Regions from separate parts of the Pseudoduganella lutea genome, predicted to be linked through region 3. Evidence: predicted binding sites of a transcription regulator. Region 3 holds the regulator's gene; each other region holds the start of a gene.
The links. Region 3 encodes sigma-54, which starts transcription at its own class of promoters, with help from an activator protein. Its sites were predicted from a motif close to TGGCANGNAANCTGCTTT; they were not measured.

Region 1 (9,983 bases), 1.7 Mb from region 3:
GGTACAGCAGCTGATCGGCGTGTGGAAGACCTGGTCCAGCACGCGCAGTGCCTACGAGCGCCTGACCGAGCTGCTTCAGGCGAACCCGAAACGCGAGTCGGGCATGCAACTGCCGAAGCCGACCGGCCAGCTGTCCGTCGAGGGCGTGACTGCCGCGCCGCCCGGCACCAACGTGCCGGTCATCCGCAACCTGTCGTTCGGCATCAATCCTGGCGACGTGCTGGGCATCGTCGGCCCGAGCGGTTGCGGCAAGTCGACGCTGGCACGCCTGCTGGTGGGCGTGTGGCCGGCGGCGATGGGCAAGGTGCGCCTCGATGGCGCCGACATCTATCACTGGAACAAGGCGGAACTGGGTCCGCACCTGGGTTACCTGCCGCAGGATATCGAACTGTTCTCCGGCACGATCGCGGAAAACATCGCGCGATTCGGCGAGGTGGACGCCGAAAAGGTGGTGGAAGCCGCCAAGCGCGCCGGCGTGCACGACATGATCCTGCACATGCCGGACGGTTACGACAGGAAGCTGGGCGACGGCGGTGCCGGCCTGTCCGGCGGCCAGAAGCAGCGCCTGGGCCTGGCCCGCGCCATGTATGGCGATCCGGCGCTGCTCGTGCTGGATGAGCCGAACTCGAACCTCGACGATGCGGGCGAAGCGGCCCTGGTGCGCGCGGTGACCGACCTGCGCCAGCGCGGCAAGACCATCGTGCTGATCACGCACCGCACCAGCGCCATCGGCGCCACCACCAAGCTGCTGGTATTGCAGGAGGGCGGCACGGCCATGTTCGGGCCGACCCGTGACGTGCTGAACTCGCTGCAGGAACAGCAGGCCAAGCGCCTGCAGGCTCAGCAGGGCCAGCCGGGCCAGCAAGCTGCCCAGCAGCAGGCGGCGGCACAGCAGGGGGCACAGCAGAAACCAGCCGCACAGCGGCGAGCTGCGACACAGCAGAAACCGGCGGCCCCGCAGGCCGTGCCGGCAGCCGGGCCACAGGCAGCGCAGGCGACTGGACCGCAGGCGGTCCCTGTGACAGCAACGCCCAACATGGCATCACCGGTAACGCCGCAGCCGGCTCCGGCAGCGGAGCAACCAGTATCGGCAACGCAGCAACCGGCAGCGGCAACGCCGGCGCAACCATCGGCCGAACCACGGGCGGAAACGCAGGTCGCACAGGCCGCACCACAGGGCGCGCCACAGCCGGCGCCCGCGCAGCCGGCCAGCCCGGCACCCGCGGCGGCCACCACGGAGCAGAAATAACATGTCCAATATCATCAAGGCGCCGCAGGGCGCAGCCGACGTCGTCAGCCACGACGTCACCCCCATCACCGTCGAGACCGATGACCGCAAGTATGCACGGATGGGCTGGTTCATCGTGCTGGCCGGCGTGCTGGGTTTCCTGGTCTGGGCGTGCACCGCGCCGCTCGACAAGGGCGTGCCACTGTCCGGATTCCTGGCACCGGAAACGAACCGCAAGGCGATCCAGCTGCAGGCGGGCGGCACCGTGTCCGAAATCCTCGTGCGCGATGGCGACGTGGTCAAGGCCGGCCAGGTGCTGGTGCGCATGAACGACGTGCAGGTGAAGTCCGCCGCCGACGTCACGCGTACCCAGTATTTCACGGCCCGCGCCGCGGAGGCACGCCTGCTGGCTGAACTGAGCAACGAAAAGACGGTGCCGTTCCCGGCTGCGCTGGAAGAATTCCGCAACGACCCGGCAGTGCAGCAGGCCGTGTCGCTGCAGGCGCAACTGCTGATGTCGCGCCAGATGGCGTTGCAGAACGAACTGGGCGCGCTGCAGGAAAACATCGAAGGCCTGAATGCGCAAGCGAAGGGCCTGGAGGAATCGCGCATCGCCAAGAAGGCGCAGCTCGACATCCTGAAGGAACAGCTGGACAGTTCGCGCGACCTGGCGAAGGAAGGCTACATTCCGCGTTCCCGCCTGCTGGACCTGGAGCGCACCCACGCGCAGATCAGCGGCACGATCTCGGAAGACATCGGCAATATCGCGCGCTCGAAGCGCCAGGTCCTGGAACTGAAGCTGCGCGGCGCCCAACGCCTGCAGGAATACCAGCGCGAGGTGCGTACCCAGCTTTCCGACGTGCAGAAGGAAGCGGAAGGCTTGCAGGCGCGCCTGGTGGGGCATGCCTATGAAGTGGAGAACGTCGAAGTGCGGTCGCCGGTCGCCGGCATCGTCGTCGGAAGAAGCATCTTCAGCCGTGGCGCCGTCGTGACGCCCGGCCAGAAGATGATGGAAATCGTGCCGGCCGAAGATGCGCTGGTGGTCGAAGGCGACCTGCCGGTCAACATGGTGGACCGTGTGCACGTGGGCTTGCCGACCGAACTGATCTTCTCCGCGTTCAACACCAACAAGACGCCGCACATCCCCGGCACGCTGATCCATATCGCGGCCGACCGCAGCGTCGATGAAAAGACCGGCTTTGCTTTCTACAAGGTCAAGGCGAAAGTGTCGCCGGAAGGCGCGAAGATGATCGCGCAGCTGAAACTGGACATCGTGCCGGGCATGCCGGTGGAACTGTTCGTGAAGACGGGCGAACGCACGATGATGAGCTACCTGATGAAGCCGGTCATCGACCGTGCCCATTCGGCGCTGTCGGAGGATTGATGACGGACATGACCAGGACAAGGAAACACCAGGGCGCCGCCGTGCTGCGCCGCATTCCGGTACTGCTGGGCACGGCCCTGCTGCTGCACGGCGGTGCCGCTTCCGCGCTGGGCCTGATGCAGGCCTACCAGGCGGCGCTGCAGAACGACCCCGCGTTCCGCGCCGCGTTCTACACGGCCGAAGCCGGCAGGGAATACCAGGCGATCGGCCGCTCGGCCCTGCTGCCGACCCTCAGCGCCAGCGTCAGCGGCAGCAAATCGCACACGGTGACGTCCTTCCCCGGCAGCACGCTGGCCGAACGCGACCAGCACTATATCGCCCGTTCGAAAGTGGTCCAGCTGCGCCAGCCGCTGATCAGCCTCGATGCGCTGGCCCGCTACAAGCAGGGCAAGGCGCAAACGAACTACAGCGTCGCCCAGTTCGACAGCCAGCAGCAGGAAGTGATCGTGCGCGTGGCCGCCGCTTATTTCGAGGTGCTGTTCCAGCAGGACCAGCTGGCACTGGCCGAGATCGAGCGCGACATGTATGTGGAACAGCGCAAGGTCAACGACCTGCTCTTCGCGAAAGGCGAGGGTACGAAGACGGACGCGATCGAAACCCAGTCGCGCCTCGACCTGGCCGAGGCAAAGGTACTGGAAGGGCAGGACAACGTGCTCAATGCGCGGACCACGCTGGCCGGCATCATCGGTGGCGACGTCGATGCGCTCGACCCGATGCGCCCTGGCTTCCGCGTCGCGCCGGCCGATACGCTCGGCTTCGACGAGTGGAAGCGCACCGCGATGGAAAACAATCCGGACATCAAGGCCTTGCAGTACGGGATCGAGATCGCGCGGCAGGAATTCAACAAGGCGCGCGCAGGCCACACGCCGCGCCTTGACCTGGTGGGCTCTTACCAGAAAAGCGAATCCGATTCGGTCAACACGATCAACCAGAACATCGATTCGCATGCGATCGGTTTCCAGCTGAATATCCCGCTGTACAACGGCGGCGCCATCAGCGCGCAGGCGCGGCAGGCCGCGGCCAACAAGAGCAAGGCCGAGGAAGACCTGCAGGCGCAGATCGACAAGACCTTGACCGCGCTGCGCAAGGACTACAACACGTTGACCAGCAGCGTGCGGCGCATCGATGCGCTGGTGAAGGCTGTCGATTCGGCCAATCTCCTCGTGAAAGCCACCGAGCAAAGCATCAAGGGCGGCGTGCGCATCAACCTCGACCTGCTGAACGCCAAGCGCCAGCTGTATACGGCGCAACGCGACCTGGCGCAGGCCCGCTACGGCTACCTGCAGGCCTTGCTGCGCATGCGCGCGGCGGCCGGCGTGCTGTCCGTGGAAGACTTGCGGATGGTGGCGGCGTATTTCGACTGATGCGACGGCGCGCAGCCGTTGCATGAAAAAAGGCCAGGCATTTGCCTGGCCATTTTCTTATTGCGGCGGGCCCGGAATCGGGTCAGGCCTGTTCCTTGCCGTGGCAGTGCGGGCAGGAGACGCCGTACACGTATTCCGGTGCGAGTTGCTGGCGCGGGGTGACGATGGCGCGGCAGGCGAAGCACTGCACCGTTTCGGTGGGCTGCAACTGCGGATTGAGCGCGGTGCGGTAGTCGAACACGAAGCAGTCGCCCGTGTAGTGGGCACCGCCGACGTCCTCGAAATACTTCAGGATGCCGCCTTCGAGCTGGTAGACGTTGTCGTAGCCGATGTTCTGCATGTGGATCGCCGCCTTTTCGCAGCGGATGCCGCCGGTGCAGAAGGTGACCACCGTCTTGCCTTCGAAGTCGGCCCTGTGTTCTTCGATCACCTGCGGGAACTCGGTGAACTTGCTGATGCGGTAGTCGACCGTGTTGTCGAACGTGCCCACGTCCACTTCGAAGTCGTTGCGGGTGTCCACCATCACCACCGGCTTGCCCTTGTCGTCGTGGCCCTGGTCCAGCCAGCGCTTGAGGGTTTTCGCGTCCACGAACGGCGCGCGGCCTTCTTCCGGCTTGATCAGCGGCATGCGCATCGTGATGATCTCGGCCTTGATCTTCACGAGCATGCGCTTGTGCGACTGCTCGGCGGACAGGCTTTCCTTCACTTCCAGGTCCGCCAGGCGCGCATCGGCGCGCACCCAGACCATGAACTCGTCGATATTGGCGCGGGTGCCGGACAGGAACATGTTGATGCCTTCGGGCGTCAGCAGGATCGTGCCCTTCAGGCCGAGGCGCTGCGTGATGTCCTGGTACCGCGGGCGGAGTTCTTCGAGATGGTCCAGCGTGATGAACTTGTAGGCGGCGATGTTGACGAACAGGTCGGCGGCAGGCGCCGCCGAATGTGCCAATGCGGCGCCGGCCTCGATGGGGGCGCCGAGAGTGCTAGCTTGCATAACGGATCAGAGAGGGAAAGCGGAACAGCCGACATTATAAGCGTATCGGCTGGCAATTCCGCGTTGCCGCGGTTTCCGGTTCTGTTATGCAACGGTCTTGCCGGCCAGGCGCTTTCGGCGCACCGCCAGCGCGGCCAGGCCGAGGCCCGACAGCAGCAGGGTGGAAGGCTCGGGAACGACTTGCCGCTCCGGCTGGATCGACCAGTGCGCATAAGTGACACCCGACTGGTTCGCCGCATTGCCCACCACGAGGAAGGGAATGACCGGATCGATATAGCTGCTGGCCGTATTGGTGTAGCCTACGCCGGTCACGCCGAGAAAGTTGATGCTGTAGCCGGTCACCACCAGGCAGCTGAGCGAATTCGAACAGCCGTTGGTGCGGGCCGGGTTCGTGTCGTACACGTCCTGGAAGACGTTGTACAGCGCCTCCGAGGCGCCCCAGCTCTGGTTGAAGCTGCTGAACGCCATCGTGGTATTCGTCGGACGGATATCGGAGAACGACACGTTATAGTGGTGGCCATCGTATTCCACCCCCTGCGCACCCATCAGGATGCCGTTTGAGACGACGAGGAGCGGTCCGGCCTGGGCTGCGGTATGCAGACCCATCAGCATGCCGCCGGTGACGAGAATATTCTTGACGATGGTTCGCACGACGGCTCCCGTTGGTTAGTTACCAAGAGTTAAAGCAAGCATAATGCCAGCTATATAATCTTGAGTAAAATCAATGATATGGCTGAGCCTGCTCAACGGCTCGGCAGTCAACTGTAAAGTTTCTCGACAAAAACTCATGTGTAAAGGGAACTCCGCCGGGGTTTCCTGCGACGGCGCAAGGCGGCGGCGGTAAAATAGCACCTTCGCCGTCCGCAATCCGATCTTCGATACGACCCCATGAGCAACGAAATCCTCGACCAGCAAGTCATCCAACCCGACGAACCGGCAGCCCCGCCAGGCCCGGATTTCGTTCACCTGCGGGTGCACTCGGAGTACTCGATCGTCGATGGCCTGGTGCGTATCGACGACCTGGTCAAGGCCGCCGTGAAGGACAAGCAGGGTGCGCTGGCCATCACCGACCTGTCGAACCTGTTCGGCATGGTGAAGTTCTACAAGAGCGCGCGCGGCAAGGGCATCAAGCCCGTGATCGGCTGCGACGTGTGGATCACCAATGACGACAACCGCGAAAAACCGAGCCGCCTGCTGCTGCTGGCGAAGAACCGCGTGGGCTACCTGCAGCTGTGCGAACTGCTGTCGATGGCATGGTTGACGAACCAGTACAAGGGCCGCGCCGAGCTGCGCACCGAGTGGCTGCAGGCGTTGAAGGACCAGGCCTATGACGTGATGCCCGGGGAAAGCGGCGCCAACGGCCTGATCGCGCTGTCCGGCGCGCAGTTCGGCGATATCGGCTGCGCGATCGACAACGGCAACCTGGAGCTGGCCGAAAAGCATGCGCAAAAATGGTCGGCCATCTTCCCGGGCCATTTCTATATCGAGATCCAGCGCGCCGGCCAGCCGAACCAGGAGGCGCAGGTGCGCCAGTCCGTGGCGCTGGCCGCCAGGCTGCGCCTGCCGGTGGTGGCCACGCACCCGGTGCAGTTCATGTCCGAGCACGAATTCATCGCGCACGAGGCGCGCATCTGTATCGCCGAAGGCGAAATGATCGCCAACGCGAGACGGCCGAAGCGCTTCAACGAGCAGATGCGCTTCATGACCCAGGAGGAAATGGCGATCCTGTTCGAGGATCTGCCGGCCGCGCTGGCAAACTCCGTGGAAATCGCCAAACGCTGCAACGTCACGCTCACGCTGGGCAAGCCGCAGCTGCCGAACTTCCCCACGCCGGGCATGACGATCGACGAATTCCTCGTGGCCGAGACGAAGAAGGGCCTGGAAGAGCGACTGGTGCAATTGTTCCCGGACCCGGTGTATCGCGAGAAGATGCGCCCGCGCTACGAGGAGCGGCTGGCGTTCGAGAACAACACGATCATCAACATGAAGTTCCCCGGTTACTTCCTGATCGTGGCGGAGTTCATCCAGTGGGGCAAGAACAACGGCGTGCCGATCGGCCCCGGCCGCGGCTCGGGCGCGGGTTCCCTCGTGGCGTATGCGCTGAAGATCACCGACCTCGATCCGCTGAAGTACAACCTGCTGTTCGAGCGTTTCCTGAACCCGGAACGGGTATCGATGCCCGACTTCGACATCGACTTCTGCCAGGAGAAACGCGAGCTGGTGATCCAGCACGTGAAGGACCTGTACGGCCGCGATGCCGTATCGCAGATCGCCACCTTCGGCACCATGGCGGCAAAGGGCGCGATCCGCGACGTGGGCCGCGTGCTGGACTTCGGCTACAACTTCTGCGACGGCATCTCGAAGCTGATTCCGTTCAAGCCGGGCAAGCCGGTGACGATCGCCGAGGCGATCGAGGAGGAGCCGCTGCTCAAGGAACGCCTCGAGAACGAGGAGGAAGTGAAGCAGCTGCTGGACCTGGCGCAGCAAGTGGAAGGCATCACCCGCGGCATCGGCATGCACGCCGGCGGCGTGCTTATTGCGCCGGGCAAGCTGACCGACTTCTGCCCGCTGTACACGCAGTCCGGCGACACGGGCGTCGTGTCGCAGTACGACAAGGATGACGTGGAGGCCGTGGGCCTGGTGAAGTTCGACTTCCTGGGGTTGACCACGCTGACGATCCTCGACCGCGCGGTGAACTACATCCGCGAGCTGGACCCGGCCGACAAGGACTTCAACCTGGAATCGCTGCCGCTGGACGACCGCGGTTCCTACGACCTGCTGACCAAGGCGAAGACGGTGGCCGTGTTCCAGCTGGAGTCGCGCGGCATGCAGGGCATGCTCAAGGACGCGCGCCCCGACCGCTTCGAGGACATCATCGCGCTGGTGGCGCTGTACCGCCCGGGCCCGATGGACCTGATTCCGGACTTCTGCAAGCGCAAGCACGGCGAAAAGTTCGACTATCCGGACCCGCGCACGGAAGGCATCCTGTCCGAGACCTACGGCATCATGGTCTACCAGGAGCAGGTGATGCAGATGGCGCAGATCATCGGCGGCTACTCGCTCGGCGGCGCGGACATGCTGCGCCGCGCGATGGGCAAGAAGAAGGCCGAGGAGATGGCCGAGCACCGCGAGATCTTCCGCAAGGGTGCTGGCGAGCGCGGGCTCACCACCGAGAAGGCCGACGAGATCTTCGACCTGATGGAAAAGTTCGCGGGCTACGGTTTCAACAAATCGCACGCCGCCGCCTACGCCCTGCTGTCGTATCACACCGCGTACCTGAAGCAGCACCACACGGCCGCGTTCATGGCGGCCAACATGTCGCTGACGATGGACGACACGGAAAAGGTCAAGATCCTCGTCGAGGATTCGATCGAGGTGTGCGGCCTGACGATCCTGCCGCCGGACGTGAACCTGTCGGCCTACCGCTTCCGGCCCGATGGCGCGCCGCGCTCCGTCACCGGCAAGAAGGTGACGAACATCCGCTATGGCCTGGGCGGCGTCAAGGGCGCCGGCCAGAACGCCATCGAGGCGATCATCGCCGCGCGCGAAGCCGATGGCCCGTTCAAGAGCCTGTTCGACTTCTGCAAGCGCGTGGACAAGCGCCAGATCAACCGCCGCACGATCGAGGCACTGATCCGCTCCGGCGCGTTCGACTCATTGGGGGTTGAGCGCTCCGTGCTGTTTGCCTCGGTGGGGTTTGCCATGGAATGCGCCGAGCAGGAACTGAAGGCCGCCAACCAGGTCAGCCTGTTCGGCGGCGACGACAGCGACCTGGTCGCCCCGCCCGAATACGTGCAGGCCACTGCATGGACCGACCGCCAGAAACTGGCCGAGGAAAAGATCGCGCTGGGCTTTTACCTGTCGGGCCACATGTTCGATTCGTATGCGGCCGAGGCACGGCGCTTTGCCCGCACCAAGCTCTCCGAGCTGGAACCGTCGCGGGAACCGCGCATGATGTGCGGCGTGATCACCGGCATCCGCACGCAGATGACCCAGCGCGGCAAGATCCTCATCGTGAGCCTGGACGACAAGAGCGCCGTGGTGGAAGTCACCGTCTACAACGAGATCTTCGAGGCCAACAAGAAAGCGTTCAAGGAGGACGAGTTCCTGGCCGTGACCGGCAAGGTATCGGAAGACCGCTTCACGGGCGGCCTGCGCATCTCGGCCGAGAAGGTGTACGACATCGTTTCCGCGCGCCTGCAGTTCGGCCGGCAGATGGGCTGGCTGCTGCCCTCGAGCGTGCCGCCGGCGAAGCTGCAGGAAGTGCTGGCACCGCACCGCGACGACTATGGCTTGCCGGTGCAGATGCGCATCCGGCCGCAGGGCATCGACTGCACGCTGCAACTGGGCGACGACTGGCGCGTGGCGCCATCGGACGAACTGACGCTGGCGCTGGAACAGGTACTGGGTGCCAAGGACGTGGCAGTCGAGTATTAAAAATAGGGACGGACCGTTTTTCACGTCCCTGCTTTTCGCGCAGGTTACTTGCGGCTTGCTACTGTTGCGCTCGTTACGCGTGTGGCCGTCGAGGCCGGGGCCGGTTCGCTAGAATGGCCGCCTACCTTCCATAGACGGAGCCCCCATGCGAATTGTCCTTCCGTTGCTTGCCGCCGCCCTCTCTGCTGCGCCGGTACAGGCGCAAACGCTGCCATCCTTGTCCGTGCCGACATTTTCCCTGCAGTATGTGGAGAGCATGACCTGGGCCGGCGAGCCCCTGGATGCCGCCATCAGCGTGGAATCGACGGATGAGCAGGTAACCGTGCTCCGGCTGGACGGCACCGCCGAGCGGCTGGCAACGGTGGTTTCGGAGAGTTCCTACTCGCAGATCGTGTCGGACCAGTCGCGGATCAGGTTTGCTGTCGCCGAAGGCTATCGCATCACGAAAATCGAATTTTCGGGCATGCTGTCGGGCGAGCTGGTGCCCGCGGAGGTGCCGGCCGGCGCGACCATGGTGTCGCAGCCCCTGCCAAGGAACCAGATGCTCGTGACCGGCACCTACTTCGAGCCGGACAG
Region 2 (9,983 bases), 830 kb from region 3:
TCTTCCGGCGCTGCGAGGTCGGCATCCAGCGGGTCGATGTTGCGGGGCAGCGCTTCTTCGCGGCGGGCCTGCACCAGCACGTCTTCGTAGGCCGGGATGGCGCTGTTGGCGGGCAGGGCGAGCGATTTCACGAGTTCGGCGGTGAAGCGGCCGGCATCGTCAGGGCCATAGCCGTCGTCGAGGTGTTCGTCCGAGAACAGCGTGGCGTCGAGCCACATCGGCTGGCCGTCGATGCGCCAGTAGATGTTCAGGGCCCAGCGCGGCAGCGGTTCGCCCGGGTACCACTTGCCCTGGCCGTAGTGCAGCATGCCGCCCGGCGCAAAGTGGTTTTTCAGCCGGTGCATCAGGTTGCCGGCCAGCTCACGCTTTTTATCCCCGTGGGCCAGGGTGTTCCATTCGGGGCCGTCCATGTCGTCGATCGACACGAACGTGGGTTCGCCGCCCTGGGTCAGGCGCACGTCCTGGCTTTTCAGGTCGGCATCGACCTGCTGTCCGAGGCGGTCGATCTTGTGCCAGTCCGCTTCGCTGTAGGGTTTTGTTACGCGCGGGTCTTCGTGGATGCGCGTGACCGTCATCTCGTGGAAGAACGTGACCTCGGCCTTGTCCGTATAACCCGAGACCGGCGCGGCGGACGAGGGCAGCGCCGTGCAGGCCAGCGGGATGTGGCCTTCGCTGGCCAGCATGCCGGATGTGGGATCGAGGCCGATCCAGCCGGCGCCGGGCACATACACTTCCGTCCACGCGTGGAGGTCGGTGAAGTCCACGTCGGTACCGCTGGGGCCATCGAGCGCTTCCTGGTCGGCGCGCAGCTGGATCAGGTAGCCGGACACGAACCTTGCCGCCAGGCCCATCTCGCGCAGGATCTGCACAAGCAGCCAGCCGGTGTCGCGGCACGACCCGGAGCGCTTCTGCAGCGTTTCGTCGGGCGCCTGCACGCCGGGTTCCATGCGCAGCAGGTAGGCGATATCGCGCTGCAGGCGCTGGTTGACGGCCACCAGGAAATCGTTGGTGCCCATCGGGTGCGCCAGCAGGTCGCGCCGCGCCGCCGTTACCCATTCGAGCACCAGCGGACTGGCCGGTTCCGTTTGCAGGTAGGCGCTCAGTTCGGCCGTCAATTGCGGCGGGTAGGCGAAGGGGAAAGTTTCAGCGTACTTCTCGACGAAGAAATCGAACGGGTTAATGACCGTCATGTCGGCCACCAGGTCGACCGTGAATTCCAGCGTGTCCGATTTTTCGGGGAAGACAAAGCGGCCGATGTAGTTGCCGTAGGGGTCCTGCTGCCAGTTGATGAAGTGCTCCTGCGGCGCCACCGTCAGCGAGTACGACAGGATCGGGGTGCGGGCGTGCGGCGCGGGGCGCAGGCGCACTTCGTGCGGCGACAGGCCGACGGGTCGGTCATAGCGGTAACTGGTCTTGTGGTGCAGCGCGATACGGATAGCCATGCGGGACTGCCTTTCGAAATGGGCGCGATATGAGGTGATGAAGCATGATTCGTACCTGCAATAAATGCAATCGAATCAGGCGAGAGGTAATCGTTGGCAGCAGAGTTCAGGGGTCTGTCCCCGGTAAGTGTTGGCCATTAGTGTGGTTGTTGACGGTTCAAGGGGACTGACCCCGGTTTTTTGGCCGAGTGCCCAGAACGCTGGCAAAAACCGGGGTCAGTCCCCTCGGTACGCCGGTGGCAAGCGCGCGAGTTGACACTTACCGGGGACAGACCCCAGCGGCTCGACCGCCATTTGCGACATCTTCCTTACATGCTTTGCGACCGTCCTAGTCCTGGCACGTTTCTTGTTAGCACTTGTGCTACGAGGAGGAATTCGATGCCGAACTTTTACGACGAAATGTATTCCACCGAAGCCACCGTGCGCCCGCACTACCACGCGTTCGCGGAGTGGCTGGCGCAGCAGCCGGCCGGCCTGATCGAGCAGAAACGGCTGGAGGCCGAACTGATCTTCCAGCGCGTGGGCATCACGTTCGCCGTCTATGGCGACACGGCCGGCAAGGAACGGCTGATCCCGTTCGATATCATCCCGCGAGTCATTCACGCCGCTGAATGGGCGCAGTTGCAGGCGGGCCTGGTGCAGCGGGTCACGGCGCTGAACCGTTTCCTGCACGACGTGTACCACGGCCAGGAGATCCTCAAGGCGGGCATCATCCCGGCCGAACAGGTCATGAACAATGCCCAATACCGGCCGGCCATGCAGGGCGTGGACGTGCCGGCCAATATCTATGCGCATATCGCCGGTGTCGACATCGTGCGGGCCGGCGAGGGCGAGTTCTATGTGCTTGAAGATAACCTGCGGGTGCCGTCGGGCGTTTCCTACATGCTGGAAAACCGCAAGATGATGATGCGGCTGTTCCCCGCGCTCTTCGCCAGCAACCAGGTGGCGCCGGTAGACCACTATCCCGACCTGCTGCTCGATAACCTGCGCACCGTGGCGCCGCACGATAGCGCCAATCCCACCGTGGTCGTGCTCACGCCCGGCCAGCACAATTCGGCCTATTTCGAGCATGCGTTCCTGGCCCAGCAGATGGGCGTGTCGCTGGTGCAGGGGCAGGACCTGTTCGTGAAGAACGAGACCGTGTACATGCGCACCACGCAAGGCGCGCGGCGGGTCGATGTCATCTACCGCCGCATCGACGACGACTACCTCGATCCGCGCGCGTTCCGCGCCGAGTCGAAGCTGGGCGTGCCCGGCCTGCTCGATGCGGTGCGTGCCGGCAGGGTGGGGCTGGCCAATGCCATCGGCACCGGCGTGGCCGACGACAAGTCGATCTACCCGTTCGTGCCCGACATGATCGAGTTCTATCTGGGCGAAAAGCCGATCCTCAACAATGTGCCGACTTACCAGTGCCGGAAGAAGGACGACCTGGCCTACACGCTGGCGAACCTGCCCGAGCTGGTGGTGAAGGAAGTGCACGGCGCCGGCGGCTACGGCATGCTGGTAGGCCCGGCATCGACGCATACCGAGATCGAGGCATTCCGCGAGCGCCTGGTGGCCAACCCGGCAGGCTACATCGCCCAGCCCACGCTGGCGCTGTCGGCCTGCCCGACCTATGTCGACTCGGGCATCGCGCCGCGCCACATCGACCTGCGCCCGTTCGTCTTGTCGGGCAAGACGGTGACGATGGTGCCGGGCGGGCTCACCCGCGTGGCGCTGCAGGAAGGCTCACTGGTGGTCAATTCGTCGCAGGGCGGCGGCACCAAGGACACGTGGATACTGGAGAACTAATATGCTGAGCCGCACCGCAGATCATCTGTTCTGGATGGCCCGTTATACCGAACGGGCGGAAAACACGGCCCGCATGCTCGACGTGCGCGTGCAGTATTCGCTGATGCCGCAATCGGCGCTTGCCGCCCAGCAGGGCTGGCGCACGATGCTCGGCGTGTCGGAGCTGGAACGGCAGTTCGACGCCAAGTACAGCGCGCTGACGCAAAAGGAAGTCATCGACTTCATGGTGCGCGATCCGGACAATCCCTCGTCGATCGCCAGCTGCCTGGCGGGCGCGCGCGAGAATGCCCGGGCCGTGCGCGGCACGCTCACCACCGAAGTGTGGGAGACGGAAAACACCACGTGGATCGAGCTGCAGCAGCACCTGCGCAACCGCACATTCGAGCACCAGCCCGGCCAGTTCCTCGAGTGGGTCAAGCACCGCTCGCACCTGTCGCGCGGTGTCACGCTCGGCACCATGTTCCAGGATGGCGCGTTCAACTTCATCCGCCTCGGCACGTTCCTGGAGCGGGCCGACAACACGGCGCGCATCCTCGACGTGAAATTCCGCTTCCTTGATTCCGACGCGATCAAGGCGGGCCCGCAGGGCGAGTTCTATTACCTGGCGGCGCTGCTGCGCTCCGTGTCCGCGTTCGAGACCTACCGCAAGGTGTACCGCGATGCGATCACGCCGGCGCGCGTGGCCGCGCTGCTGATCCTGGAAGAGAAGATGCCGCGCTCACTGGTGGCCTGCATGGCCGCCGTGGTGTCGAACCTGCGGGAGATCCGCAACGACGTGTCGTATGATACCGAGGAGCTGGCCGGGAACCTGTACGACCAGCTGCGCCATGCCGTGATCGACGACATCCTGGAAGAAGGGCTGCATGACTTCCTGACGGTCTTCCTGGCGTCGATCGAACAGGTGGGCAATGGCATCAGCAGCGATTTCCTCGTGCCGGCGGCGGCCGAGGACGATGCGTGAAGCGACGCGAGGCAGCGGGGCGCCATGCCGGCGCATGACACCATCATGCACCGCAAAATGGCGCAGCGCACCAATATGGCAATAATTACAACTATCGCGCCAACTTGGTGCGTTCATGCGTGAAGCAGAAAGCAGGCGTTCGATGTTGCTGCGCACCCGATGCAACCTGAGTTTCATCGTCGCCGACGCGACGCCGTTCATCTTGATGCTGCGCCCGCGCAGCGACGCCAGGCAATGGGTGGCGCACCAGAGCTATAACCTGGCCCCCGGCGTGCCGGCGGCGGAATTCACGGATTCCTACGGCAACCTGTGCCAGCGCCTGGTCGCGCCGCCCGGCCCATTCTCGGTCTACACCTCGGCCGACGTGACGACTCCCGCCATGATCGACGTGGCGCCCGGCGCCCCGTTTATCGAAGTGCAGCACCTGCCGGACGATGTGCTGACGTACCTGCTGCCCAGCCGCTACTGCGAATCCGAGCTGTTCAACGAAATGGCTACCGAGATCGTCGCCGGCGTCGCGCCGGGGTATGACCAGGTGGCCTGCATCACCGACTGGATCCGGCGCGAGGTGCGCTTCAATCCGGCATCGCCCTACAGCCACATGGCGGCGACCGACGTGAACGAACGCCGCGAAGGCGTGTGCCGCGACCTGGCGCACCTGGGCATCGCCCTGTGCCGCAGCCTCTCCATTCCAACCCGCATGGTGGCCGGCTACCTGCATGGCCTCGTGCCGATGGACCTGCACGCATGGTTCGAGGCCTTCGTGGGCGGGCGCTGGTACACGTTCGATCCCACGCAGGACGCCCCGCGCGGTGGCCGCGTGACGGTGGCCGTGGGCCACGATGCCGCGAACGTGGCGATCTTCAGCCAGTTCGGGCCGCCATTGGTGGGCAACGAGATGCAGGTGACGGTGGAACTGCTGGACGGGGCGCCCTGAAGCGCGAAGGGACTTAGTGCACCGGGGCGTTGCCCGATGCCACGTCGACCAGCATGGCCAGCGACGCCGGCTTCGTCAAGTGCAGGTCGAAGCCGGCGGCGGCGGTGCGTTCCCGGGCGGCGCTATCGCCCCAGGCGGTCAGCGCCACGATCGTCGTTGCACCGAACGCGCCATCCGCGCGCAGCCTTCTCGCCACTTCGTAGCCATCCATCCCGGGCATGCCGAGATCGAGGAAGATCACGCCCGCCCCGGACGTTTTCGCCGCCGCCAGGCCTTCGAGACCGCCGTAGGCGACGGTCACATCGAGCCCGTGCATGCGCAGCACGTCGGCCGTGAGGTCGGCGGCGTCGACATTGTCGTCGACGATCAGTATTTTTTTCGATGATGCCACGCTCGCCCCTTGTCCACTTCCCGGCAGCCTTTGCTGGCGCTCGTGGCGGCAGGTCGACACGTGCCCGGGGGATTGATTATATGTCAATAGCTTGCAATGACGGATAACAACACGACAGGCTCCCGTACCCGGCTCTTGAAATTTCGGATTCGCGACCAACATGGTGCGGCGTGGTGAAGAGGGCACGCCTGGCCGGCTTCCGCCACCGCTACATGCCTGTGCAAAGTTTCTTCCTGTAAAATTCGGTCAACAACCACCGCCATCGCCCAATCCCTGCAATGGCTTATTGGCGCCCACTGGCGCATGGCCCGGTCGAAACGGCCTCACAACTGCCGGCACCGACCTGCCTCCGACGGGATTTCCATGATTCTTGCAACAGACCAGAATGCCGATGGCCACCCGCTGTCGGCGAAGGCCGGGAGCTTCCTGGCGATGCGCAGCGCCGTCATGACGCGCTGGGAGCGGGAAGTGCGCGCCCGCGTCGAGGGCGCGAACGACCTGCTCACCCCCGCGCTGACGAACATGCTGCCCGCGTTCTACGACAACATCGCCGAAGCGCTCAGCCCCGGCCACCCGCGCCGCGACGGCACGAGCAACACCAATGCGGCCGCGGTGCATGGCGGCGAGCGCGCGAGGATGACGCCCTTCGGGCCCGAACAGATCATCCACGAATACCAGATCCTGCGCGAGTGCATCGCCGCCGAAGCGGCGGCCACGGTGGAGCTGACGGCGGTGGACTGGGCCGTCATCGACCGCTCGCTCAACCATGCCATGCGCGAGGCGGTGCGCGAGTTCGCCGCCATCCAGGACGACCTGCGCCGCAAGGTCGCCGCGGCCCTGTCGCACGACATGCGCACGCCGCTGGCCGTGGTGGCCAACGGCGCCCAGCTGATCCAGATCGCGCCGGACATGGACATGGCCCGCCGCGCCGCGACCAAGATCGAATCGAGCGCGCTGCGGCTCGGCGAAATGATGGGCGAGCTGCTCGACGCACTGACCGGGAATGCCGGCGACGCAATGATGCTCGAACTGAGCCGTTTCGACATCCGCGACCTGGTGCGTGAAGTCTGCGCCGGCTATGCGCACGCCAGCAGCACGCTGGTGGAGTCGACGAGCGAGTCGGTCATCGGCCACTGGAGCCGCAACGCGATGCGCCGCGCGCTCGAGAACCTGGTCAACAACGCCGCTACCTACGGCGACGGGCAAGGGGTCGGCCTGTCGGCGAAGGCCGCCCACGGCCGCGTGCTGCTGTCGGTGCGCAATACCGGCAACCCGATCGGCAAAGACCGGCTCGGCAGCCTTTTCGAGCAGTCCTCGCGGGAAGGCGGCTCGCATGCGAAGGGCGGCTGGGGCATCGGCCTGCCATTCGTGAAGCAGGTGGCGGAAAGCCATGGCGGCAGCGTTGCGGTGGACAGTTCCCAGGAAACCGGCACCACGTTCCTGATCGACGTGCCGATCGACTGCCGGCCTTTCGCCGGCCCGGCAACCACCTGAAGGCACGCGGCGCACACCCATCATTCATGGGAGTAATGATGGCTATGTGAACAGTCAATTGGTCAGCATCGCAGCAAAGTGCGATGATGCACCTGTCTCCTCCAACTCTCTACTGAATTGGAATTCTGGCCAGCCTCAGCGCTGGCCGTTTTTTTATCCGCACCGTTTTTGATGGCACATCGCCTGCCGGCTTGCGGCCGGGCTTTCTCCTACGCGTTGTCGCGCGGCCGTCCCACTCCGGACCGTGGTCCGTGGCGCCTTGCCCACCTATACTCGGATCATAAGTGGCGCTTTCCGACCATGGAACGCGCCTTCCTTCCAACTACCCGACCAAGCGAGGACGATATGGGCCAGCCATGCGAAGTAATGGTCGTCGACGACAACCTCGATGCCGCCACCATGCTTTCCGAGCTGGTGCGATGCATGGGGGCCACGGTGGAAGTGGCCTATGACGGGCTGCAGGCGCTTGCAACCATGCAGGCGTTCCATCCACGGATCGTGTTTCTCGATATCGGCATGCCGGGCATGAACGGCTTCGAGCTGGCCCGGCGGATCCGGGCCGACGCGGCGAATGCCGGGGCTTTTCTCGTTTCGGTGTCGGGGTGGAACGATGCGGGAACCAAGGCGCTGGCGCTGGAGGCGGGGATCGACCTGCATATGGGGAAACCGATCAGCATGGAGCTGATACGGGCGACCATGGTGCATTGCGAGGGTTAGGGAATCGGCGCTGGACAGTCGGTTGCGCTGGAAGCGGTTTGCATCGGGTGATGTTCCAACGCACCGAAGATCGTGAACAGCCGCGATGGTTACTCGAACAGCGTCGACTGCCTGACGACATACCCCCCGGCTTCTTGCGCTTCTCGATCACGCCTTCGTTGACCAGGCGCTGCAGCCATGCCTTGGCCTGTGGCATCCGGCACCGTGGCATCCGGCGAGGCTGCGAGCGGGCCTTCCATCTCCACCGGGGATGCGCGATCTGAACCCGCGCCCGGGTTCAGGGTTGTACCGAAAACCGCACAATCAACGACCGGCCAGCACTGCCTGCGGGTGCGATCCTGAGCCGCAGCACGGGCCGCAGGCTGATCACCTTTACGCGCGGGTCGGCTTCCAGCAGGGCCGATACGGGCCGGTGCACGGTGACCAGCACGTCTTCTGCCCGATGCTGCGTGGGTTCCGCTATGCCGAGCGCCAGCGTGCCTGGTTCCTCGTGCAGCAAGATCGAGGCCGGGCTGTTTGCAGACAGATAATCCCGCCCGTCCAGCCGGATGACGCCCGGCTGCCAGAAATTGGCGGCGATTACGCCAATCGATGCGTCGCGCACGGCGCTGGCGGTGTTGCTGTTTTCCAGCAGCGTGACCGCGGGTCGCGCGGCATAGGCGGCCGTGGTCGACGCATCGGCGCCGGGCAGCAGCACATAGCTGTAGGCTGCATCGCGAGGGTGCGTGCCATGTCCTATCGCCAGGCTGACGAAGGTGTTCCGGACGGGCGTCGAGCTCTCTGCTGCATTGATGTCGCGCCAGCTGCCAATGCGTGTTTCGCGCAGCAGTTGCAGGGGAGTCCCGTCGGGGAACGCATAGCCAATGCCGCCGCCAGGTTCGCTGCCGGCAAGGTGCGCCCAGCCGGCGCGTGCCACGCTGTCGGACGCCCCGATGGAAGGAACGCGGACGTGCCCGTCGACGGTAAGCACGCCGGAGCCCGGCGCGGACAGCTTGCGGTTGTCGACGATGGTTTCGACCGCGCCGCTGCCGGTGATACCGGTGCCCGTTGCAACGATGCGCCGGCCCAGCAGGAACCAGGATTTGTTGCCGCGCAGGTCGCTGCCTGTCACGTCGCGCATGTCGAAGCGCAGGGCCACGGCCGCGTAGCCATCCAGCTGCGCGCCGCCGCTCCATCCATCACGGTTGCCGAGCATTGCCCAGGCGGGCGGCAGGCCCTTGCCGCTATGGTCGGTCGTGGTGCCCGGCAGGCGCCATGCATCCACGGTGGGCCAGTAATGGCCGCCGTATTGCGCGCGGTCGGCGGTGTACAGCGTGGTCATGCCGATGCCCGTCCACCAGCCGCGCGCATGTTCGCCATTGCCGTACTCGAAAGCGGAAATGCGGTCGGAATACATGCTGACCGCGAAGCCGAAATCCTCGCCATGCAGCAGCGCGCGGTCCATGCTGGCGTAGACGCGTGCGCCGGGCTTGCTGCCCGCCGCGGGAATGGAAGCATCCGCGGCCACGTCGCGCAACTGGCGCAGGTCGTGGCTGCCCAGCGCGGAGCCGGGTGCACTGGCGCCCTCGAGCAGGCCGCGGTGCACGCTGCTCTTGACGAAGGCCTTGATGTCGTCGGCCCGGCCGGCCGGCGCCGATTGTGCCAGCGCGGCCAGTGAGGCCAGGATGCGGCGTCCCGTGTGGCGATCGTCCTGTGATTCGGTCGAGATGCGCCGACCGCGCACCGCGTCGGCCATGGCGCCGTCGAACAGCCACGGCACGTAGGCTTCGCGCACCCAGTGCAGGATGCCGTCCAGCGTGGTGGCCGGCAGCGGCCATTGCGAGCCGTTGTGCAGGTAGACCAGCTTGGCGTAGTTGTCCAGCGCCACCCGCCCGTAGCTGCCGGTATAGGCCACATGGTCGTGCTGGACAAAGGAGCCGTCGGCGTAGAAGCCGTCGCCCCGGGTGACCGATGCCAGGGTCCCGGCAACGGCGTCGCGCCCGGCGGCGATGTGGGGGGCGGAGCGGCCGAGAACACCGCGCAGGCTGGCGATCAGGGCCTTGTCCAGGCGGTTGGCGCCTGTTTCGGCGTCCGGTCCCGGCGTGCCGTCGGGCAGCGTGCGGCGCGTGGGATCTGGACTGAAGTGGTCGATCGCTGCCAGACACCGTGCCAGCAGATCGGCGGGCAGGTCGGCATACATCAGTGTCAGCGAGTTGGCCAGCCTGTGGGGCGTGCCGATCTGCCAGTCCCACCAGTTGCCGTAGGCGTGCG
Region 3 (9,983 bases):
TTGACGGCTATAACGATGGAACAAAGGGGACTAGCGCTTCATTCAATCGACAACCCGGTTGTCAGCGAGAAGGATATTTTTGGGCGGAGGTAGCTGGCCAAGCAGCTGCTGGCCAGCCGCCGGGCAATGTTATAATGGATACATTTGGTGATCCGCTGTATCAGGCACCTGGATGGCGAAAATTTCAGGTTACCCGAATCACGCGAGAGTGGAAGGCTGCATGGAATACGACCATGCGTTATTCCCTCAACATTCATTATATGTATAACATTGAAACGGGGCAATTTGCTCAAGAGAAATTAAAAACATCCTTTGAAAGCGGGTGCACCGGGATTAGATCGAACTAATTACCGATTTCGGGTGCGATTTCTCGATTTTTGACAGGTCTAGCGAAATCACATTTGGGCACCTCGAAAAACCTCCCGGCCCGTGGCATGATGTCAGCGCACCAATTTTGATGACTCTGCCATGATGAAGCCCAACCTGTTCGCAGCCCAGGAGCGCGAAGCCAAGCTGACAAAGCCAGGCGACGCGCTGCAAGTGCTGGAACGACACGTCGACTTCGCGGCGCTGGCCAGCGCCGTTGACGAAGCCGCACCGCGACCAGGTCGCGAACGCGGTGGCCGGCCACCGTTTCCTACCGAAGTGATGGTGCGGATTCTGCTGATCCAGCAAGTGTTTAACCTGTCGGACGAACAGATGGAGTTCCAGTTGCTCGACCGGCTGAGCTTCCAGCTTCGCCAGGCTGCATGATTCGAGCCAGATCCCGGACCACACCACGATCTGGGCTTTCAAGGAGCGCCTGATCAAGGCTGGCGCCAGCGAGAGCGTGTTCGAAGCGGTCAATCGGCAACTGGCCCGGCATGGCTATATTGCCCGGGGCGGGCAAATGGTCGATGCGAGCATTGTTCAGGCACCGAAGCAGTCGCTCAATAAAGAAGAAAAGGCCATCGTTGCCGAGAATGCCATGCCAGCAGACTGGTCGCCGGCCAAGCGCCGTAAGAAGGATACCGATGCACGGTGGACGAAGAAACATGGCAAGTCCTACTTCGGCTACAAGCTTTCGGCCAACGCCGATAAGCGCTAAAAGCTGATTCGCAAAATCAAGGTGAGCACGAGCAGCGAACATGACACCCTCCACTTTGAAGATGTGCTCGATCCGAGCAATACCAGTCGCGACTTGTATGCCGACAAGGACTATGTCGATGGCGAGCGCGAAGCGCGCCTGACAGGACAAGGCTGGCGCATGCACATCCAGCGCAAAGGCACCAAGGACAAGGCGATCTCGACGACGCAAGAGCAGCGCAACAAGCGTATCGCCAAAACCCGTGCACGGGTGGAGCATATCTTTGCCAGTCTGGCGCAGATGGGCGACAAGGTGGTGCGTTCGATCGGCTTGGCACGCGCCACCTTGCATTTGAACTGGAAAGCCTCCGCATACAATTTGCGTCGCCTTTGCTACCTGACGGAGGCGGCGGTCGTGGCGTTTTAACGCCCGAAGTCCGTCTGGATCACCTAAAAAGGTCGATTCGGGCGGCGAAAAGGCCATGGATGGCCAGATTGGCGGCGAGGCTCTTCCCCTACGCCACCATTTTTTTGGGTCCAGGCTGAAATCGTCGGTTATTCGAGGTGCCCACTAAGCCAGGCGATGCAACGGAGTGTGCGCTTGCAAGCGCACACCGCCCTTTATCGCATATACGGTGCCACGTTCCCCGCGATCCGCTTGAACTCCGCCTCGGTCAGCGGCAGCTGCCGGAAAGCGGCCCAGCTTTCGCGGGGGCGCAGGTTCTTGCCGGCGGCGGCATCCGAGCCGAACAGGATGCGGTCGGCGCCGATCTGGCGGATGCGCTGTGCCAGCTTTTCCCGTTGTTGCGGCGTGATGTCCGGGTTGGCCATCGTGGCCGCGTCGAACCACAGGCGCTTCGTGCCGGGGGCGTTTGCCGCGGCAGCTTCGGCCAGCACGCCCAGCGCCTCGTCGGATGGCGCATCGCCGTAGCCCGGCCCGGTGCCGGCCAGATGCGCAACCTGCACCGTCACGTCCGGTGCGGCTGGCAGCAACTGCTCGAGGAAGACGCGGGCCTGGGCGGCGCCGTATGGCCGGCGCTTCGATACCGATGCGCGCATGTGCACCACGATCGCCATTTTCCTTGCGTTCGCGGCCGCGAACACTTGTCGCAGGCGCGCCACGTGCTCGGGCAACTCGAGCTGCACGTCCGAGTTCCCGAAGTGCAGCTTGAGCCCATGCTTGAGGTCGGGCAGCGCCGCGCAGCGTTCCAGTTCCTCCAGCGCGTAATCCTTCAGCGGATTCACGCTGCACAGGGCCCGCAGCCGGTCCGGGTACAGCGCAGCCTGCGCGCCGTTGAAGTCGTTCTCGGCGCGCACCTTCGCATGCTCGTCGTCGATCTTGCGCGCCGGACTGCCCCACACATAGGCGACGGACAGCAGCACGGCGCGCCGGATGCCGGCCGCATCGAGCAGCGCGATCAGGTCCTTGGCCGTGATCACGGGCGGGCCGCCAGCCCCACTGTCGAGCAGCCGCGCCATTGCCGGGCTGAACAGGTGCTGGTGATGGTCCACCAGCGGCACGATGTCGGCAGCTGCCGCATCGTCGGCCCGGGCCGGCAATGCCATGGCGGCAGCGGCGAATGTCAGGAAGTTACGGCGGTCCATGGTGGCCTCACAGGTGGCGCAGCGGATGGGCCCAGGCGGGCCAGGCGGGTTCGAAGAAGCGCGCCACCATGTCCTCCGTCACGCCATCGAGCGTCGGCGGGTTCCAGCGCGGCGCATGGTCCTTGTCGATCGCCAGCGCGCGCACGCCTTCGATGATCTCGCCATGCTCGAAGGTGCGGCGCACCAGGTTGCGTTCCATCCGCAGGCAATCGGCAACGCCCATCGTTGCGCCGCGCCGTATCATCTCGAACGTCACGCACATCATCAGCGGCGAGCGGCGCTCCATGGCGGCCAGCGTCTTCTGCGCGAACGGATGATCGTCGCGGCGCAGGGAGGCCACGATGTCGGGTACCGAGGGCTGGGTGAAATGGTCGTCGATCAGCGCGCGGTGCGCCTGCAGCTCGGAAGGACCGGCCTCGTCGCGCAGCGAGCGTCCGAACATGCCCACCGCCTCGCGCAGCCCCGCCCCGGCCGTGGAGCCGACCAGGTCGGCCAGTTGCGGCAGCTCGGCCGCCGGCACATAGTGATCGGCCAGCCGGCAATACATCGCGTCGGCCGCGCCGATCGTCAGCGCCGTCAGCGCCAGGTACACGCCCAGCTTGCCTGGCGCGTGGGACAGGAAATAGCTGCCGCCCACGTCGGGGAACAGGCCGATGTTCACCTCGGGCATTGCCAGCCGCGTGCGGTCGGTCACCACGCGCACGCTGCTGTGCGGCCCGCCCTGGGCGATGCCCATGCCGCCGCCCATCACCACGCCATCCATCAGGGCCACGTAGGGCTTGGGAAAGCAGTACACGAGGTAGTTCAGCGCATACTCCTCGGTAAAGAAATCCTCGATCTGCGCACTGCCGCCTTGCGGCGTCGCTGTACCGGCCGCATGGAAGAAGCGGATGTCGCCACCGGCGCACAGCGCCTTTTCGGTGGTGCTGCGGACGACGACGGCGGCAATGTCGCTGTCGTCGCGCCAGGCCAGCAACGTGCCGGTGATCGTGCGGATCATGTCGAGCGACAGCGAATTCAATGCCTTGGGTCGGTCGAGCGTGATGAAGCCGGTGCCATTGCGCACCTTGGTATGGACGTGGTCGGTCATGGTGTCTCGCATCGTTGTCGTTATTGGCCTCATTCTAGCCATGGATGCGGATCGTGTGGGTGTAAAAGGTGAACTGAAGAGGAACTGAAGGTGAACTGCCGTGAACTGCGGTGAACTGCCGGGATGCGGTGAGGTGCGGACGTAACAAAGGGCGCATTGCGCGCCCTTCTGTTGCAGCAGCCAGCCGGCTGCGACCTGCACCCGGCGTTATGCGGGTGACGCGGGAATCTCGATCTCGCTCAGGTGCTTGATGGTTTCATGATTATGATTTTGCACTTTATCCTTGTGCTTCATGACCTGCCGGTCCAGCTTGTCGATCAGCGAGTCGATGGCCGCATACAGGTCCTGCGCGACGCTTTCGACAAACACGGTCTTGCCCGACATGCGCAGGTTGATTTCCGCCTTCTGCCTTTTTTCTTTCTCGGTGAGATTATCTACACTCAGGATCACACTTACATCGATCAGCTGATCGAAATGCCGTCTAACGCGTTCCAGCTTGTTCTGCACATACTCGCGAATGGCAGGGGTTACGTCGATATGGTGTCCACTGATGGTCAGATTCATACACACACTCCTAAAGAAGATCAATCCAGGTTCGTGCGGCTTCCGCCATCAAAATGCGGCGGCGCAGAGGAACCCATACACTACAGATTGCTTACAAGGACTTGCGGAGGCTGACTGGGGGAATTTTCAATGCTTCGCGATATTTGGCAACAGTGCGTCGCGCAATCACCATGCCTTGTTCACCCAGCATGTCCGCAATCTTACTGTCGGATAAAGGGTTCTTCGGGTCTTCGGCTCCTGTGAATTGCACGATCAGCGCCCGGATCGCAGTCGAGGAAGCTTCCCCACCAGCTTCGGTTGCGACGTGGCTGCCAAAAAAATACTTCAACTCAAACATGCCATGCGGGGTGAGCATATATTTTTGAGTTGTTACCCGAGAGATAGTACTCTCGTGAAGACCCAGTGTATCAGCTATTTCACGCAACACAAGGGGTCTCATTGCCACCGCGCCATGCGAGAAAAAGTTCTTTTGCCGCTCGACGATGGCCTGGGCCACGCGCAGGATCGTGTCAAAGCGCTGGCGCATATTCTTGATCAGCCACTTGGCTTCTTGCAGCTGCGCATTCATCTGCGTTTCGCCCTTGCCCTGTTTGAGCAGGCTGGCATACAGCGCATTCACGCGCAGGCGGGGCATCACGTCATTGTTGAGCGTGACGATCCAGCCATTGCGTCCTTTCCTCACCACGACATCCGGTACGACATAGTCTGACACGTCGGCCGCGAAGGCGGCGCCCGGATGCGGATTGCACTGCCGAATCACCGCTTGCGCTTCGCGCAAGTCTTCATCGTCGCAATCGAGTGCCTTCTTCAGCTTGTTGAAGTCGCGCTGCGCAAACCACTGCAAGTGTTTTTCAACGATGCACAGCGCCATCCGCCGCGTGACCAGCGGCACGCCCGGCATGCGGCGGATCTGCAGCGCCAGGCATTCGGAAGCGTTGCGCGCACCGATGCCGGCCGGATCAAAGCTCTGCAGCAGCTTCAGCGCGGTGCGCAATTCGTCGAACTCGATCTCCAGCTCTTCCGGCATGCGCGCATGGATATCTTCCAGGCTCTCCTCGAGGTAACCGTTATCGTCGAGCGCATCGATGATCAGCTCCACCAGGGCGCGGTCGCGCGGCTCCAGCACCGTCACGCGCATCTGCTCCATCAGGTGTTCGCGCAGGCTGCGATGGCTTGCCTCGAGCTGGGGGCGGCCATCGTCGTCGTCCGGTCCCTTGCCACTGCCCGCACTGCTCCAGTCGGTATCGCCGGCACCGGGGTCGAGGCCTTCGCCTTCGCCGCCCTCGTAGGGCTCCGGTTCCGGGGCGGCCGGCGCATCCTGCGGCGGGCCGCCTTCGGGCGGCGCCTCGCCCGGCGCCTGCGTGGTGTTGATCGCCCCATCGCCCAGCAGGCGCACGGAACGGTCGAGCGGATCGTCGAGCCGCTCGAGCAGCGGATTATCGGTCAGCAGCTGTTCGAGTTCCTGGTGCAGCTCCAGCGTGGACAATTGCAGCAGCCGGATCGACTGCTGCAATTGCGGCGTCAGCGCGAGGTGCTGGGAAGTGCGCAGTTGCAAGGACTGTTTCATGGCTGTTTCATGGCTGCTGGTTCAAGACGGCTGGTTTATGCTCATTATCAGTGGAACAACGCGTGGCGCAACGCGGTCGACGCGGTTACATGCGGAAGTGCTCACCAAGATAGACACGGCGGACGGACTCGTCGGCGATGATGTCATCGGGCCGGCCGGAGGCCAGTACGCTGCCCTGATTGATGATATACGCCCGGTCGCAGATGCCCAGCGTTTCACGTACGTTATGATCCGTGATCAACACACCGATGCTGCGTTCCTTCAGGAAGCGCACGATGCGCTGGATCTCGATCACGGCGATCGGATCCACGCCGGCAAACGGTTCATCCAGCAGCACGAAGCGGGGATTGGTCGCCAGTGCGCGGGCGATCTCCACGCGGCGGCGCTCGCCACCGGACAGCGACAGCGCCGTGTTCTCGCGCAGCTTCTCGATCTGCAAATCGGCCAGCAGCGCATTCAGGCGCTTGTCGATCTCGGCCTTGCCGAGCGCCTTGCCGTCCACCTTCTGGAGCTCCAGCACGGCGCGGATATTTTCTTCCACGGTCAGCTTGCGGAACACCGATGCTTCCTGCGGCAGGTACGACAGGCCGAGGGTGGCGCGCTTGTGGATCGGCAGGCTGGAGATGTCGGTACCGTCGAGATCGATGGTGCCGGCGTCCGACGCCACCAGGCCCACGATCATGTAGAACGACGTGGTCTTGCCGGCACCGTTCGGGCCCAGCAGGCCCACCACTTCGCCGCAGGCCACCTGCAGGGACACGTCATGCACCACCTGGCGCTTGCCATAGCTCTTTTGCAATCCGCGCACGATCAGCGTGCTGCTGCAATCTTGCTGCTCGCGCGCCATCTAGTTCCCCGCTGCCGGCGCGGCCGGCGGTTGCGTGGTGGCGGGAGTCGATGCGGGAGCCGGCGCCGTGCGCTTCGGCTGGATCACCATCGTGCCGCGGCCGGCGCCCGGCTTGTCGGTGCCCGTGCTGGAATTGCGCACGCTGAAGAACTCGCGGCGGCTGTCGTACGAAATGAACTCGCCTTCCACCTCGTCGCTCGGCTTCGTGCCTTCGAGGCGGCGGATCTTGGCCTTCGAATACATCTTCACCAGTTCGGCCTTTTCGTCGTATTCGATGCGGTCCGCTTCGCCTTCCATCCACTGGTCGCCTTCACCGTCGCGCTTCTGGCGGAACGCCACCTTCTTGCCGCCGCCGGTCAGCGTGGCCAGCTGGTAGCCGTCCGGCGTGTAGGTCACCACGGCCTTGTCGGCCTTCATCCGCAGCGTGCCACGCGTGAGCGTCACGTCGCCGGTGAACGTGTAGACCTGCTTCACGTCGTCCGCATCGAGGCGGCCATAGTTGATCTCGGTGGGCTTGTACGAGTCTGCCTTTTCGGCGGCGGCAAAGCCCGCCGCGCCCAGCAGCAGCAGCGCCGACAATATGAGTCTCTTCATCTTCGATTCCTATCTGCGATTCTTGTTTGCTTCACTGCCGCGCACGGGGCGGATACACGATGGTGCCCTGGCCGAGCTGCAACTGGCGCGTGGCATTGTTGGCCTTCATGCCAACGCCGGTGGCGGTCGCGCCGCCACTCTGCATGCGCACCGGCCGGTCCGTTTCCATGCGGTCCTCGTCCGGATAGATCGTCAACAGCTCGGTGGCCAGGTGCATTTCCCGCGCGGCGGGTGACGCTGTCCTGTGGATGTTCACGTTCTTCGTCAGCGTCACGCGCGTATTGTCCTCGTCGACCCGTGCATGCTCGGCGCGGATATCCATCGGCGGCTTGTCGCCGGAAATGCTGCGCACCACGGGCTTGTCGATCTCCGACGAATCGTCGGACGGCCGGTGCGTCAGCTTGTCACCCGAGATGATGTAGCTGGGCTGCCCCGTCTCCGACATGCGCACGAACGAAAAGCGCTCCACGATGTAGTCGGGCTCGTCGACCTTGATGCCGGCTTCCATTTCCCCGCCGGCCCGGTTCATCAGCTCGAGCAGCCAGAACGAGCCCAGCGCGCCGAGCAGCGCGAGGACCATGCCGATCGACAGCCGGTAGCGGTGTGCTGTTCGCTGGTTACGCATCCTGTCTCCCTGTAGACGTCAGCGCTCAGGCCAGGAACTGGGCCATGACACGCTCGTAATTGCCCTGCGCGCGCAGCACGAATTCACAGATTTCGCGCACCGCGCCATGGCCGCCGCGGTGCTGCGTCACGTGGTGCACGCGCGCCAGTACTTCCGGCCGGGCATTCGGCACGGCCACCGCGAAACCGGCGCGCGACAGGATCGGAATGTCGACCACGTCGTCGCCGATGAAGGCCACCTGTTCCTCAGTGAGGTTCAACTGGTCCAGCAGCGCCTTGAACGGCGTGAGCTTGTCATGGCCGCCCTGGTGCACGAACTCGATCGCCAGGTCCCTGGCGCGGGCCGCCACCTGCGGCGAACGGCGCGCACTGATGATACCGGTGAGCACACCGGATTCCTGCAGCAGCTTGATGCCCAGGCCATCCTGCACGTTGAACGTCTTGAACGCTTCGCCCTCGGCACCGTAGTGCAGGCCGCCATCGGTCAGCACGCCATCGACGTCGAAGATGAACAGCTTGACCTTCGCGGCCCGTTCGAGGTTGGCCACGTCATATGTTTCACTCATCAGATCACCTTTGCACGGGTCAGGTCATGGATGTGCAGCGCGCCGACCAGCGTGCCCGCGTCGTCGACCACCAGCATCTGGTTGATGCGGTGCTCTTCCATCACGGCCACGGCATCGACGGCCAGCTTGTCGGGGCCGATGGTACGCGGATTCGCGTGCATCACGTCGCCGATGACGACCTTGCCGAAATCCTGCACCTTGTCGATCAGGCGGCGCAGATCGCCGTCCGTGAACACGCCCACCGGCCGGTATTGCGCGTCGACCACCGCCGTCATGCCCATGCCTTTTTGCGTGATCTCCATCAGCGCGTCCGGCAGACGCGTATCGGCCGTGACGGCGGGAATCGCCGCCCCGTGGCGCATCACGTCGCGCACGTGCGTCAGCAGGCGGCGGCCCAGCGCCCCGCCCGGGTGCGAGCGGGCGAAGTCCTCTTCCTTGAAACCGCGCAGGTCCAGCAGCGCCACGGCGATCGCATCGCCCAGCGCCAGTGTCACGGTCGTCGACGCCGTTGGCGCCAGGTTCATCGGGCAGGCTTCCTTTGCCACCGACACGTCCAGGTGCACGTCCGCCAGCTTCGCCAGGCTCGATTCCGGCTTGCCCGTCATCGAGATCACCATGCCGCCCATGCGCTTGACCACGGGGAGGATCGCCATCAGCTCGGTGCTTTCGCCCGAGTATGAAATGGCGATGAACGCATCGTCCGGCGTAACCATGCCCAGGTCGCCGTGCGCCGCTTCGGCCGGGTGCACGAACAGCGCCGGGGTGCCGGTGGACGCCAGCGTGGCGGCAATCTTGCGCCCGATATGGCCGGATTTGCCAATGCCGGACACGACAACGCGGCCCTTGCAGTTCAGCAGCAGCGAGACGGCTTTCCCCACGCTCTCATCCGTTGCCAGGCGGGCATGCAGCGCGATCAGCGCGTCGGCCTCGATTTGCAGGGCTTCGCGCGCCAGCTCCAGCGCGCGGCTTGCGGTCGTTGCATCAAAAGCTTTCAGCATTGTTTTTTCATGGGTTACACTCATGGCCGAAAGTATAGCCGAATTGGGAAAGCAAAAAACTTGCCAGATGTTACAAACTCCGCACGCGCGCAGCATCTCCTCCTCCCGCCCCTGGCCATTATTGGCGCTCTCCCGTGTTCTCGCCCCTTGAACTGACTCTCGTTCTGCTAGGCAGTGCCGTGCTGGGCGTGGTGGCATTCCGCATGCTCCACCTGCCGCCCATGCTCGGCTACCTAGCCGTGGGCATCCTGATCGGCCCGAACGCGCTGGGGCTTGCCGAGGAGAGTCACGCCACCCATGCGCTGGCCGAATTCGGCGTGGTCTTCCTGATGTTCTCGATCGGGCTCGAATTCTCGCTGCCGAAACTGAAATCGATGCGCGGCGACGTATTCGGCCTGGGCATGGCCCAGGTGGTGCTGACGATCGTGGCCACCATGGCCTTCGGCTGGGTGATCGCCAGCGC

Region 1: EWM63_RS17830 (PEP-CTERM sorting domain-containing protein) is a predicted target of sigma-54. The motif match lies at 5,653-5,670, and genes of this name have one in related genera.
Region 2: EWM63_RS07000 (transglutaminase family protein) is a predicted target of sigma-54. The motif match lies at 1,482-1,499, and genes of this name have one in related genera.

What each region holds. Positions count from the first base shown of each region.
Region 1 covers NZ_CP035913.1:4,186,947-4,196,929, forward strand. Annotated here, with positions in the region: gene EWM63_RS17810 (type I secretion system permease/ATPase) at 1-1,249, shown strand, start outside; gene EWM63_RS17815 (HlyD family type I secretion periplasmic adaptor subunit) at 1,251-2,612, shown strand; gene EWM63_RS17820 (TolC family outer membrane protein) at 2,612-3,976, shown strand; gene EWM63_RS17825 (sulfurtransferase) at 4,059-4,970, opposite strand; gene EWM63_RS17830 (PEP-CTERM sorting domain-containing protein) at 5,055-5,621, opposite strand; gene dnaE (DNA polymerase III subunit alpha) at 5,859-9,407, shown strand; gene EWM63_RS17840 (hypothetical protein) at 9,553-9,983, shown strand, end outside.
Region 2 covers NZ_CP035913.1:1,642,229-1,652,211, reverse strand. Annotated here, with positions in the region: gene EWM63_RS07000 (transglutaminase family protein) at 1-1,442, opposite strand, end outside; gene EWM63_RS06995 (circularly permuted type 2 ATP-grasp protein) at 1,821-3,233, shown strand; gene EWM63_RS06990 (alpha-E domain-containing protein) at 3,235-4,194, shown strand; gene EWM63_RS06985 (transglutaminase domain-containing protein) at 4,310-5,131, shown strand; gene EWM63_RS06980 (response regulator) at 5,145-5,522, opposite strand; gene EWM63_RS06975 (sensor histidine kinase) at 5,886-7,016, shown strand; gene EWM63_RS31705 (response regulator) at 7,383-7,733, shown strand; gene EWM63_RS06965 (polysaccharide lyase 8 family protein) at 8,011-9,983, opposite strand, start outside.
Region 3 covers NZ_CP035913.1:2,476,995-2,486,977, forward strand. Annotated here, with positions in the region: gene EWM63_RS10470 (hypothetical protein) at 1-347, shown strand, start outside; partial or broken gene EWM63_RS10475 (IS5 family transposase) at 469-1,492, shown strand; gene EWM63_RS10480 (amidohydrolase family protein) at 1,687-2,670, opposite strand; gene EWM63_RS10485 (enoyl-CoA hydratase/isomerase family protein) at 2,678-3,760, opposite strand; gene hpf (ribosome hibernation-promoting factor, HPF/YfiA family) at 3,968-4,324, opposite strand; gene EWM63_RS10495 (RNA polymerase factor sigma-54) at 4,416-5,891, opposite strand; gene lptB (LPS export ABC transporter ATP-binding protein) at 5,977-6,738, opposite strand; gene lptA (lipopolysaccharide transport periplasmic protein LptA) at 6,739-7,332, opposite strand; gene lptC (LPS export ABC transporter periplasmic protein LptC) at 7,364-7,957, opposite strand; gene EWM63_RS10515 (KdsC family phosphatase) at 7,983-8,522, opposite strand; gene EWM63_RS10520 (KpsF/GutQ family sugar-phosphate isomerase) at 8,522-9,544, opposite strand; gene EWM63_RS10525 (monovalent cation:proton antiporter family protein) at 9,655-9,983, shown strand, end outside.